2 regions of the Streptomyces sp. NPDC059355 genome follow, and region 2 is predicted to be linked to the other one. Evidence: riboswitches for the same ligand, from Rfam matches in the RefSeq annotation. Region 2 holds a riboswitch; the other holds the start of a gene.
What was found. Region 2 has a riboswitch for ZMP and ZTP ahead of ACFXGI_RS10615 (bifunctional 5,10-methylenetetrahydrofolate dehydrogenase/5,10-methenyltetrahydrofolate cyclohydrolase). Riboswitches for the same ligand answer to the same signal wherever they lie in the genome.

Region 1 (4,565 bases), on a different contig from region 2:
GTGCGTGTCCTTGACCAGCACGCCCCGCTCCATCAGCGCCTCGGAGATCTCCCGGCCCGTGCCGTGCGCCGGGTCGATGTCGACGCCCGCCCACAGCCCCCGCCCGCGTACGGCGGTCACGGCGCCCCCGCCGACCAGCAGGTTCAGCTCCCGGTGCAGGTGGTCGCCGAGCTCGGCGGCGTGCTGCTGGTGCTCGCCGGAGCGCAGCATCGCGATCACCTCCAGGGCGACCGCGCAGGCCAGCGGGTTGCCGCCGAAGGTGGAGCCGTGCTCGCCGGGCCGGAACACCCCGAGCACGTCCCGGTCGGCGACGACGGCCGAGACCGGGACCACGCCGCCGCCCAGCGCCTTGCCGAGGATGTACACGTCCGGTACGACGTCCTCGTGCTCGCACGCGAAGGTCTTCCCGGTCCGGCCCAGCCCTGACTGGATCTCGTCCGCCATGAACAGGACGTTCCGCTCGCGCGTGAGCTCCCGTACGCCCTGCAGGTAGCCGGCCGGCGGCACGAGCACCCCGGCCTCGCCCTGGATCGGCTCCAGCAGCACGGCCACGGTGTTCGCCGTGACGGCCGCCGCCAGCGCGGTGAGGTCCCCGTACGGAACGATCTCGAACCCGGGGGTGTAGGGCCCGTAGTGGTCGCGCGCCTCGTGGTCCGTCGAGAAGCTCACGATGGTCGTCGTACGGCCGTGGAAGTTGTTGGCCGCGACCACGATCTTGGCCTGGCCGTCCGGCACGCCCTTGACCTCGTAACCCCACTTGCGGGCGGTCTTCACCGCCGTCTCCACGGCCTCCGCGCCGGTGTTCATCGGCAGCACCATCTCCTTGCCGCACAGCGCGGCGAGTTCACCGCAGAAATCGGCGAACCGGTCGTGGTGGAAGGCCCGCGAGGTGAGGGTGACGCGCTCCAGCTGCGCCTTGGCCGCATCGAGCAGACGGCGGTTGCCGTGGCCGAAGTTGAGCGCCGAGTAGCCCGCGAGCATGTCCAGGAACCGGCGGCCCTCCACGTCGGTCATCCACGCGCCTTCCGCGGACGCCACGACGACGGGCAGCGGGTGGTAGTTGTGCGCACTGTGCGCCTCGGCGGAACGCAGCGCTTCAGCAGTTGTCGACACGGGGTCTCCGATCGTCGGTGCGGGCGTGATGGACGTGACGAGGGCGATGGAGGTGACGGGGGTGGCGTCACCTGCGTCACGTCACCTTGTATACGGCTATACGTCGCTCGTATACCGGACGGGGAAACCTTTCTTGTGGACCGCCCGCTAAGGTGAGCGGTACGCACGGCGACTGGCGTACGGAGAACCAACTCCGGGGGAGTCGTGCGCGCACGACCGCATACAGGGCCGCTCGCCTGGGCCTCGCGGGGACGAGAGCCGACATCGACCCCGGAGGAGCCGCCATGAGCGCGAGCCGCCACCCCGCCCTGACCGCAGTCGACCCCGAGCTGGCGTCCTTCGTCGCCGCCGAGGAGACCCTGCAGGCGCAGACCCTGCGTCTGATCCCGAGCGAGAACTACGTGTCCGCCGCCGTGCTCGAAGCCTCCGGCACGGTGCTGCAGAACAAGTACAGCGAGGGCTACCCGGGCCGCCGCTACTACGAGGGCCAGCAGAACATCGACCGCGTCGAGGCGCTGGCCGTCGAGCGGGCGAAGGGCCTGTTCGGGGTGGATCACGCCAACGTCCAGCCGTACTCCGGCTCCCCGGCGAACCTCGCGGTGTACCTGGCCTTCGCCGAGCCGGGCGACACGGTGATGGGCATGGCCCTGCCGATGGGCGGGCACCTGACGCACGGCTGGGGGGTCTCGGCGACGGGGTCCTGGTTCCGCGGCGTGCAGTACGGGGTGTCCGCCGAGACGGGCCTGATCGACTACGACGCCGTGCGCGAGCTCGCGCTGGCGGAGCGGCCGAAGATCATCTTCTGTGGCGGTACGGCGCTCCCGCGCACGATCGACTTCGAGGCGTTCTCCTCGATCGCCCGGGAGGCGGGCTCGGTCCTCGTCGCGGACGTGGCGCACATCGCCGGCCTGATCGCGGGCGGGGCGCACCCCTCGCCGGTCGGGCACGTGGACGTGGTCTCCACGACCACGCACAAGACGCTGCGCGGCCCGCGGGGCGCGATGCTGATGTGCCGGGAGGAGCACGCGAAGGCCATCGACAAGGCGGTCTTCCCGGGCCTCCAGGGCGGGCCGCACAACCAGACGACTGCGGGCATCGCGGTGGCCCTGCACGAGGCGGCGCAGCCGTCCTTCGTGACGTACGCGCACGCCGTGGTCGCCAACGCCAAGGCCCTGGCGGCGGCGCTGCTGTACCGGGGCTTCGACCTGGTGTCGGGCGGTACGGACAACCACCTGATCCTGATGGACCTGACCTCGCGGGGGGTGCCGGGGAAGGTGGCGGCCAAGGCGCTGGACCGCGCCGGGATCGTCGTGAACTACAACACGGTCCCGTTCGACCCCCGCAAGCCGTTCGACCCGTCGGGCATCCGCATCGGCACCCCGTCCCTGACCTCGCGGGGCCTGGGGACGGACCACATGCCGCTGGTGGCGGAGTGGATGTCCCGCGCCGTGGACGCCGCCGCCAAGTCGGACGAGCCGGCCCTCGCGGCGGTCCGCGCCGAGGTCGCGGACCTGATGGCGGCCTTCCCCGCCCCGGGCCTCCCGCTCTCCTGACCGGTCCCCTCCCCGGGGCCTCGGCCCCGGGGGATTTCCGGACGGGTGCGGGCCGCCGCGGCCGCCGTACCTGAGAGAATGAAGCCATGGCTTCTGATCGTCCTCGCGCGCTCTCCGGCATCCAGCCCACCTCCGGCTCGTTCCACCTCGGGAACTACCTCGGAGCCATCCGCCAGTACGTCGCCCTGCAGGAGACGCACGACGCGTTCTACATGGTCGTCGACCTGCACGCGATCACCATGCCGCAGGATCCGAAGGACCTGCGCGCCAACACCCGCCTCTCCGCGGCCCAGCTCCTCGCCGCCGGCCTCGACCCGGACCGCTGCACGCTCTTCATCCAGAGCCACGTCCCCGAGCACGCACAGCTCGGCTGGGTGATGAACTGCATCACCGGCTTCGGCGAGGCCAGCCGGATGACCCAGTTCAAGGACAAGTCCGCCAAGGGCGGCGTCAACAGCGCCAGCGTCGGGCTCTTCACGTACCCGATCCTCCAGGTCGCCGACATCCTGCTCTACCAGGCGAACGCCGTCCCGGTCGGCGAGGACCAGCGCCAGCACATCGAGCTGACCCGCGACCTGGCGGAGCGCTTCAACCAGCGCTACGGCCAGACCTTCACGGTTCCCGCCGCGCACATCGTCAAGGAGGTCGCGAAGATCTACGACCTCCAGGACCCGTCGATCAAGATGTCGAAGTCGGCGTCCTCCCCGAAGGGCCTGATCAACCTCCTCGACGAGCCCAAGGCCACCGAGAAGAAGATCAAGAGCGCGGTCACCGACACCGAGGCCGAGGTCCGCTTCGACACCGAGAACAAGCCCGGCGTCAGCAATCTGCTCACGATCTACTCCACCCTCACGGGCGAGTCGATCCCGGCCCTGGAGGCCTCGTACGAGGGCAAGGGCTACGGCGCGCTGAAGACCGACCTGGCGGCCGTGATGGTCGATTTCGTCACACCGTTCAAGCAGCGCACCCAGGAGTACCTGGACGACCCGGAGACCCTGGATTCCATCCTGGCCAAGGGCGCGGAGAAGGCCCGCGCGGTCGCCGCCGAGACCCTGGCACAGGCCTACGACCGCCTCGGCCTGGTGCCCGCGAAGCACTGACCGCCGGAGGCCCTGGCAATCCGGGGGGTGCTGGCCCCACACTGGGTCGGCAGGACCCGTACGCAACCCGTACACACCAGACGACGGAGGAGACATACGTGGGGACCGTAACGCTCGGCGTTTCGATCGCGGTCCCGGAGCCGTACGGCAGCCGGCTGCAGCAGCTGCGCGCCGGCTTCGGGGACGCTGCCGCGCACGGCATCCCCACGCATGTCACCCTCGTCCCGCCCACCGAGGTGGAGGCGGACCGGCTGCCGCAGATCAGGGCACACCTGGCCGAGGTCGCGGCCGCCTTCGGCCCCTTCGGGATGCGGCTGGAGGGGACGGGAACCTTCCGCCCGCTCTCGCCGGTCGTCTTCGTCCAGGTCGTCGAGGGCGGTACGGGCTGCACCCGGCTCCAGGGCCTGGTCCGCGACCCGGACGGGCCGCTCGGCCGCGAGCTGGCGTTCCCGTACCACCCGCACGTCACGGTCGCCCACGGGATCTCCGAGGAGGCGATGGACCTGGCGTCCGCCACCCTCGCCGACTACGCGGCGCAGTGGACCTGCACCGGCTTCGCGCTCTACGAGCAGGGCTCGGACGGGGTCTGGCGCAAGCTGCGTGAATACCCTTTCGGCGCGGGCCCGATCGCCGGGGTCCCGGCGCAGCCGGGCTCACCGGTCGATGAGGCGGCGCCTGCCGCGGGAGCCGCGGGCGACGGCGCCGCAGCGCGCTCCTGACGCAGTGGCCTGAGGGTCTTGCGGGCGTGGAAGCGGAGCGTACGTAGGACCAGAGTGGGGAATGAACAGCCCGTCGGAAG
Region 2 (7,861 bases):
CGGAAGCCCGCGACGTACCGGCGGCACGCGTCGTGTTCTGCGACGCGGCGCCTTACGACGCGGGCTATCTGCCCCCGACCGAGATCGCGGGGCGGGTGAAGGTACGCGGGCGGGGCGGGACCGAGCTCCAGCCCGGCATCGACCTGCTCCAGCGCGCGGAGGACTTCCCTCCGCAGGCGCCGGTGCTGGTGATCACGGACGGGTGGTGCGACACCCTGCGGATCCGGCGCGAGCACGCCTATCTGGTTCCGCAGGGTGCCACCCTGCCGTTCACGCCCCGCGGGCCGGTCTTCCGACTGGCCTGAGGGGCGCGGGCCGGCTCAGTCGAGGTAGTCGCGCAGGACCTGCGAACGCGACGGGTGGCGCAGCTTCGACATGGTCTTGGACTCGATCTGGCGGATGCGCTCACGGGTGACCCCGTACACGCGACCGATCTCGTCCAGGGTCTTCGGCTGGCCGTCGTTCAGGCCGTAACGCATGGAGACGACGCCCGCCTCACGCTCCGAGAGCGTGCCCAGGATCGACTGCAGCTGCTCCTGGAGGAACGTGAACGACACGGCGTCGGCCGGCACGACCGCCTCGGAGTCCTCGATGAGGTCACCGAACTCGCTGTCGCCCTCCTCACCCAGCGGGGTGTGCAGGGAGATCGGCTCGCGGCCGTACTTCTGGACCTCGATGACCTTCTCGGGGGTCATGTCGAGTTCCTTGCCCAGCTCCTCCGGGGTGGGCTCGCGGCCCAGGTCCTGGAGCATCTGGCGCTGCACACGGGCGAGCTTGTTGATGATCTCGACCATGTGGACGGGGATGCGGATCGTGCGCGACTGGTCGGCCATGGCACGCGTGATCGCCTGCCGGATCCACCAGGTCGCGTACGTGGAGAACTTGAAGCCCTTGGTGTAGTCGAACTTCTCCACGGCGCGGATCAGACCGACGTTGCCCTCCTGGATCAGGTCCAGGAAGAGCATGCCGCGGCCGGTGTAGCGCTTGGCCAGGGAGACCACGAGGCGGAGGTTGGCCTCCAGCAGGTGGTTCTTGGCGCGGCGGCCGTCCTCGACGAGGATCTCCAGCTCGCGCTTGAACGCGGGCTTGTGGTCCTCCTCCTCTTCGAGCTTGTACTCGGAGAAGAGACCCGCCTCGATGCGCTTGGCGAGCTCGACCTCCTGCTCGGCGTTGAGGAGCGGCACCTTGCCGATCAGCTTCAGGTAGTCCTTGACGGGGTCGGCGGTGGCACCGGCCACCATGACCGTCTGCGCCGGGGCGTCGTCCTCGTCGTCGTCGGACAGGACGAAGCCCTGGGCGCCGCCGGCCTTGGGGGCCTCTTCCTCGGCCTCGTCGGCGAGGTCCTCGGCGGCCCAGTCCTCGCCCTCGGCGGCCGGGGTCTCGCCCTCGTCCGAGTCCTTGGCACTGGTCTTCTTGGCCGCGGCGGCGGTCTTCTTCACCGCGGTCTTCTTCGCGGCGGTCTTCTTGACCGTCCGCTTCTTCGGCTCGGCGGCGGCGTCGGCCGTCACCTCGTCCTCGGTGGCCGCGGCCGACGAAGCGGATATCGCCGCCGCGGTGGCCGGGGCCGCGCTGGTGGCCGAGGCCTTGCGCGCACCGATGGGGCGCGGCGCGGCGGCCGCCTTCTTCGTCACGGTGCGGGCAGGCGCGGCGGCCGCCTTGCGGGGCTTCTTCGCGGCAGCCTTCGTGGCGGGGGCGGCGCTGACGTGCAGCGCGACACCCTCCTCGTCCAGGACCTGGTTCAGGCTGCGCAGGACCCGCTTCCACTGGTCCACCGGGATGCGGCCGGCCTCGAAGGCCTGGCGCACGTCGTCACCGTTGATGTGACCCTGCTCGCGGCCGCGCTCGACGAGCGTGACGAGGGCCTCCGATTCGGCGATCTCCGGAGGGAACGTACGGGACGGGCTGAGCGACACAAGGAGCCTCTCGTTGCGAACAGATAGGGAGTGGGCGGGACATCATCGCGCGGACTCGGGAAACAGACCCGAGGGGGGTCTGTATTCCGGGGCCGCGCGAGGACACCTGTCGGTTCATCGCATGCCCGAGTCGATTCGTTACGCGCTGAATTGAGTGACCTGCGCCACGCTGTGGGCGCGCAACCATTCGGCCGTGGATCCGTCCGCGCCTGCGCGCCCTTCCCGTCAGCCCGTTTTGCGGGCTTCGATGAGGAAACGGGCGGTATGCGCCACGAACGGGCCGTCACGTTCGATCCGTTCGTGGAGCTCGCGCAACCGGTCCCGGTACTGCCCGACCGTGAAGCCGGGCACCATCCAGATCACCTTCCGGAGAAAGTAGATCACGGCTCCGATGTCGTGGAACTCCGTACGCAGTCTCTCGGAGCGCAGATCCACCACTTCGAGACCGGCCTTGCCGGCGTCGGCCACCGCGTCGTCGGGGTGCCGGCCGCGCCGGACCTCCTCCGGCTGGGGTCCGAGGAAGTATTCGACGAGCTCGAAGACGCTCGCCGGCCCGACCTGCTGCGAGAGGTACGTACCGCCCGGGCGCAGCACCCGCGCGATCTCCTCCCACCAGATGGTCACCGGGTGGCGGCTGGAGATCAGCTCGAAGGCCTCGTCGCCGAACGGCAGCGGCGGCTCGTCGGCGTCCGCGACCACGACCGCGCCCAGCGGGTGCAGGAGCCGGGTCGCCTTGTCGATGTTCGGCGGCCAGGACTCGGTGGCCGCCGTCAGAGGGGGCAGCGGCCCGGCCCCGGCGAGCACCTCTCCGCCGCCGGTCTGGATGTCGAGGGCGGAGCGGACCCGGGCGAGGCGCTCGCCGAGCAGCCGCTGGTAGCCCCAGGAGGGGCGCTGCTCGGTGGCCCGGCCGTCGAGCCAGGAGAAGTCCCAGCCGTCGACCGAAACGGACTCGGCTTCGGCGACGAGGTGGTCGAAAGTGCGCGTCATGTCTCGATCGTCCCAGGAGTGGCGCCGGTGATCCACCGGTTTGACCGGATCCCGCACACCGGGCGCCGCTGCGGACCACCGCACCCGCCGACGGGGTCCATTAGAGTGGAGCCGGGCCGTGACTGGCGTTCGGGTGGATCACCACCGGGGAGCGGCCCGGCGTACGTCCCCGCACGTACGTCTCCTGCCGCGCGCCTGGGCGAACCGCGAACCCCGCGAACCCGCGATCCGCAGCGACGCTCAGGAGACCCCGTGACGACTGCCCAGACTGCCACTGTCACCGACACCGGCCTGGCCCGGCTGATGGACGGCACCGCCCTCGCCCGCCGTGTCTCGGAGCGGACCGCCGCCCTCGCGGCGAAGATCACCGAGCGCACCGGCACCGCCCCCTGTCTCGCGACCGTGCTGGTCGGCGAGGACCCGGCGTCCGTGACGTACGTGAAGATGAAGCAGAACCGCTGCGCCAAGGCCGGGATCACCTCCCGCCACGTGGAGCTGCCGGCCGAGACCACCACCGAGGAGCTCGTCGCCGCGCTGACCGCCCTCTCCGAGGACCCGGAGATCAGCGGCATCCTGCTCCAGCACCCGGTCCCGCACCACATCGACGAGCGCGCCGCCTTCGAGGCCATCGCCCCGGGCAAGGACGTCGACGGGGTCACCATGCACTCCTTCGCCGCCATGGGATTCGGGCTGCCGGGCTTCGTGTCCTGCACCCCCGGCGGCATCATGCGGCTCCTCGCCGAGTACGACGTGGACCTGACCGGCAAGCACGCCGTGGTCGTCGGGCGCAGCGCGATCCTGGGCAAGCCGGCCGGCATGCTGCTGCTGGAGCAGAACGCCACCGTCACCTACTGCCACTCCCGCACCGTCGACCTGCCTTCGATCGTGCGCCAGGCCGACGTGCTGGTCGCCGCCGTGGGCAAGGCCGAGTTCATCCGGGGCGAGGACATCAAGCCGGGCGCCGTGGTCCTGGACGCCGGCTACAACGAGGGCAACGTCGGCGACGTCCACTTCGAGTCCGCCGCCGCCCGCGCCTCGCTGATCACCCCGGTCCCGGGCGGTGTCGGCCCGATGACCATCGCCGTGCTGCTGGAGCAGACGGTCCAGGCGGCCGCCGCCCAGGCCGGGCTGGAGCTCGCGGACCTCTGACCGCCGCGCCGCACGCCGCGTACGGCAATGCCGCGTACGCACTCCTCGCACGCACGCCGCGTACGGCAGGCGCCCCGGGTCCTTCGGCCCGGGGCGTTCCGCGTGTTCGGGGGGTTCGGGGTGTCTTGATTCTTGTGGGCGGAGCCTGACGGGCTTCGGGGAGCGAGCGGTATGTTTTGCGCCGGGGCGCGCGATGACACGTGCAACACGTTTCCTGGGGAGACTGCTGATGGACCTGTTCACGCCACTGGAGCTGCCGGGCGGCTCGGCCCTGCCGAACCGCTTGGCGAAGGCGGCCATGGAAGAGAGCCTCGCCGGGTCCGGTCAGCTGCCGGACGAGCGCATCGAGCGCCTCTACCGCCGCTGGGCGCGGGGCGGCGCGGGCCTCCTGATCACCGGGAACGTGATGGTCGACCGCCGGGCGCTGACCGCGCCGGGCACCATCGTCCTCGACGCCCGCTCCCCGCTCGACCCCTTCCGCCGCTGGGCCGAGGCCGCGTCCAGCGGTGGCGGCCGGGTCTGGATGCAGATCAACCACCCGGGCCGGCAGGTCGGCTCCGAGATGCCCGGCACGGCCTGGGCGCCCTCCGACATCGGCGTGAGCCTGGGCAAGCACACCAAGCGCTTCGCCCGCCCCACCGCGATGACCGAGGCCGACATCGAGGCCACCATCGCCCGGTTCGCGGTCACGGCCCGGCGGGCCGAGGAGGCCGGCTTCGACGGGGTGCAGATCCACGCCGCCCACGGCTACCTGCTCAGCCAGTTCCTCTCCCCGCTGGTCAACCGGCGCACCGACCGCTGGGGCGGCAGCCCGGAGAACCGGGTCCGGCTGCTCACCGAGGTCGTCCGGGCGGTCCGCGCGCAGGTGGCCCCCGGCTTCGCGGTCGGCGTCAAGCTCAACACCGCCGACTTCCAGCGCGGCGGCTTCGACACCGAGGACGCGGCGCAGGTCCTCGGGGCCCTGGCCGGCCTCGGCGTCGACCTGGTCGAACTGTCCGGCGGCAGCGTGGAGAGCCCCGCGACCCTGGGCCGCACCGCCGACCTGCGGACCCTCGAACGGGAGGCGTACTTCCTCACCTTCGCCGAGCAGTTCCTGGACGCGGCCACGATGCCGCTGATGCTGACCGGCGGGATAGGCCGCCAGGAGACCGCTCGGAAGGTCCTGGCCCGTGGGGTGTCCGTCGTCGGGCTCGCCTCCGCACTGGCGTTCCGCCCCGATCTGCCGGCCCGCTGGCGCGCCGGGGAGGACGTACGGGTGACCGTGGAGCGGCTGCGCTGGAAGGACCGGGACCTGGCCGGCGCCGCGCTGCTGGCCTTCGTACGCTTCCAGCTGCACCGGCTGGCGCGCGGGCTGGAGCCGCGCCCGGCGGCCTCCCCCCGGGCCACGTTCGCCCTCGACCAGCTCCAGCACTGGCGCCGGGTGCGGGCCTACGGGGCCTGGCTCGCGCGGAACCCCGAGCCGGAGGACGCCCTCGCCGGGTGAAGACCGGCGGCCGGCGCCTTCAGAGCGCGGCCGGGTCCCGCCGTACGGCCGCCACGATGGGGGAGGTGCGGAACTCCCGGGCCAGCGCGGCCAGCGGCCGGGAGTCCAGCCGGTACGGCTCGGGCAGCCCCTGGTCGGCCCCGGCCCCGGCCTCCCGGTCTGCGGCCGCCGCGGCTTCGGCGGCGGCCGCCTCCCGGCGCCGGCAGGCCGCGGCGAGCATGGCCGCGTCGGCCACGACCGAGGCCCGCGACGCGCACATGCCCTGGCCGAGGGCGGCCTCGTAGGCGGCGTCCCGTACGGCCGGGTCGAACCAGCGGGCCAGGGCGAGGATCCCGTCGTCGATCACCGATTCGCGGTGGATCAGCCGGATCCCGATCGGCGACCACCAGGTCAGCGGCACCGTGGTCACGCTCGACGCGGCGAAGCCGCGCAGCGCCTTCCACAGCGGGTGCAGCCGCCGGTACCGGCTGAAGTCCCGCCAGGCCGCCGAGCCGCCGACCAGCGGGACGATGAACCCCGAGCCCACCATCAGGGCCGCGGCGGAGGCGAACGGCGGGGCCACGTACGTGGACAGGCCGTCCCAGTCGCGGCCCGCCCAGCGGGCGCCCACCGCAGCCCACTTCGTGACCAGGTAGCCCAGGTCCAGCGCTCCGCCGAGCACGATCAGGGCCAGTCCGGTGCGCAGCGGGCGCAGCGAGGGGCGCACGCGCAGCAGCCACTTCCAGCACAGCAGGGTCAGCGTCGAACTGCCCACCGTGTGCGCGAGGAGGTAGCAGACGATCATCTCGCGCAGCCAGGGCGTGTTGGCGTAGTACGTGTCCAGGTCGCGCAGCCGCTCCACGGGCGCGTCGCCGATCGCGAACAGGACGACGATGAGCAGGGTGACGGCGCTGAACACGCCCACCGTCAGCCGGGTGGCCCGCCGTACGACGGCCGGCGGGCCACCGCCCCACTGCAGGACCAGGACGATGCACGATCCGGAGAACGCGGTCAGCGCGCTGTACACGAGCGGGGCCGAGAAGTTGACGATCCCCGTGAACCGGTTGACCGCGGAGATCGTCGGCGGCGCAGCCAGGAACATGACGAGGCAGCCGACCACGAGCAGGGTGCACACGGCCCGCATCAGCGGCTGGTCCCAGCCCCGGCGCAGGGTCGGCGCCTTGATCAGCAGCGCCAGGATCATCACCGACCCCGGAACGTAGAGGATGAGACCGTCGTTCATCGCGCCTGACCGACGGGACCCACGGGATCGACCGGCCCGGACCCCTGGTCGAGCCCCGCGACGGCCCGCTCGGCCGCCGTCAGCGGCGGCGCCTTCAGCGCACCCCGGTCCGAGGCGCGCAGCACGCGCCAGACCACCAGGGGGCGCAGCCAGTACGCCGGAGTGCTGCTCATGGTGACGACCTGGAGGAACGCGGCGGTGAGCGCCTCCCGCGTGGTGGCTCCGGTCATCAGCCGGTTGACGTACGCGTTGAGCAGACCGACACCGGCCCGCGGCTTCATGCCGGTGGCCCCCGGGTACAGGATGTCCTGCGAGGTGGCGAGCTCCCAGGCGGTGGACACCTGCGGGACGAGCGCGCGCTGCGCCTCGCGGCCGAAGGAGGGATGGGCGAGCCCCTGGGTGCGCAGCAGGGTCCGTACGGCCAGCAGCCCCTGCGCGGCGACGGTCATGCCCTGTCCGTACAGCGGGTTGAAGGTCGCGACGGAGTCGCCGACGGCGAAGAACCCGTCGGGCAGGTCCGCCTTCTCGAAGTAGACCCGGCGGTTGGCGGTGCCCTGGGTGACGGCTATGTCGCTCAGGGGCTTCCTGCTGTCGAGGAGCTCGCCGACGATCGGGTCGCGCAGGCCCTTGGCGAACGGGATGAACTGCTCGGGGTCGCCGGTGGGCTGGCCGCCGCGGGTGCCGGACAGGGTGGCCTGCCACTGGCCGTTCTCGATGGGGACGATCGTCGCGGTCTGGCCGGGTACGTACACCCGCGGATCGGACTGCACGTTGACGATCGGGAAGCCCATCTCGTGCGCCCCGGCGGGGGCTTCGAAGATCCTGGTCGCGTACACCAGGCCGGAGTCGACCTGAGCCTGTCTGATCCCGCCGACCCCCAGTTCCTGCAGCCAGGCCCGGGCCCGCGAGCCGCGCCCGCTCGCGTCGACCACGAGGTCGGCGGTCACCAGCCGGTTCTGCTCCGCGGGGGTGTCGACACGGACGCCGGTGACGCGGGCCGCCGTGCCCTCCAGGGCCCGTACGCGGCTCTGCTGGAGCGTGGTGATGCCGCGCAGCCCCGTGACCCGGGCGCGGACCACCGCGTCGAGGAGGTCGCGGCTGCACGAG

Region 1: another riboswitch for ZMP and ZTP. It lies ahead of glyA (serine hydroxymethyltransferase); the one in region 2 lies ahead of ACFXGI_RS10615 (bifunctional 5,10-methylenetetrahydrofolate dehydrogenase/5,10-methenyltetrahydrofolate cyclohydrolase).

Annotation. Positions count from the first base shown of each region.
Region 1 covers NZ_JBHYXN010000026.1:18,572-23,136, forward strand. Annotated here, with positions in the region: gene rocD (ornithine--oxo-acid transaminase) at 1-1,113, opposite strand, end outside; ZMP/ZTP riboswitch at 1,272-1,362, shown strand; gene glyA (serine hydroxymethyltransferase) at 1,398-2,666, shown strand; gene trpS (tryptophan--tRNA ligase) at 2,753-3,766, shown strand; gene ACFXGI_RS23835 (2'-5' RNA ligase family protein) at 3,865-4,485, shown strand.
Region 2 covers NZ_JBHYXN010000008.1:123,980-131,840, reverse strand. Annotated here, with positions in the region: gene ACFXGI_RS10630 (hypothetical protein) at 1-305, shown strand, start outside; gene ACFXGI_RS10625 (RNA polymerase sigma factor) at 321-1,913, opposite strand; gene ACFXGI_RS10620 (methyltransferase domain-containing protein) at 2,139-2,900, opposite strand; ZMP/ZTP riboswitch at 3,009-3,108, shown strand; gene ACFXGI_RS10615 (bifunctional 5,10-methylenetetrahydrofolate dehydrogenase/5,10-methenyltetrahydrofolate cyclohydrolase) at 3,204-4,049, shown strand; gene ACFXGI_RS10610 (NADH:flavin oxidoreductase/NADH oxidase family protein) at 4,279-5,532, shown strand; gene ACFXGI_RS10605 (MAB_1171c family putative transporter) at 5,552-6,754, opposite strand; gene ACFXGI_RS10600 (NAD(P)/FAD-dependent oxidoreductase) at 6,751-7,861, opposite strand, start outside.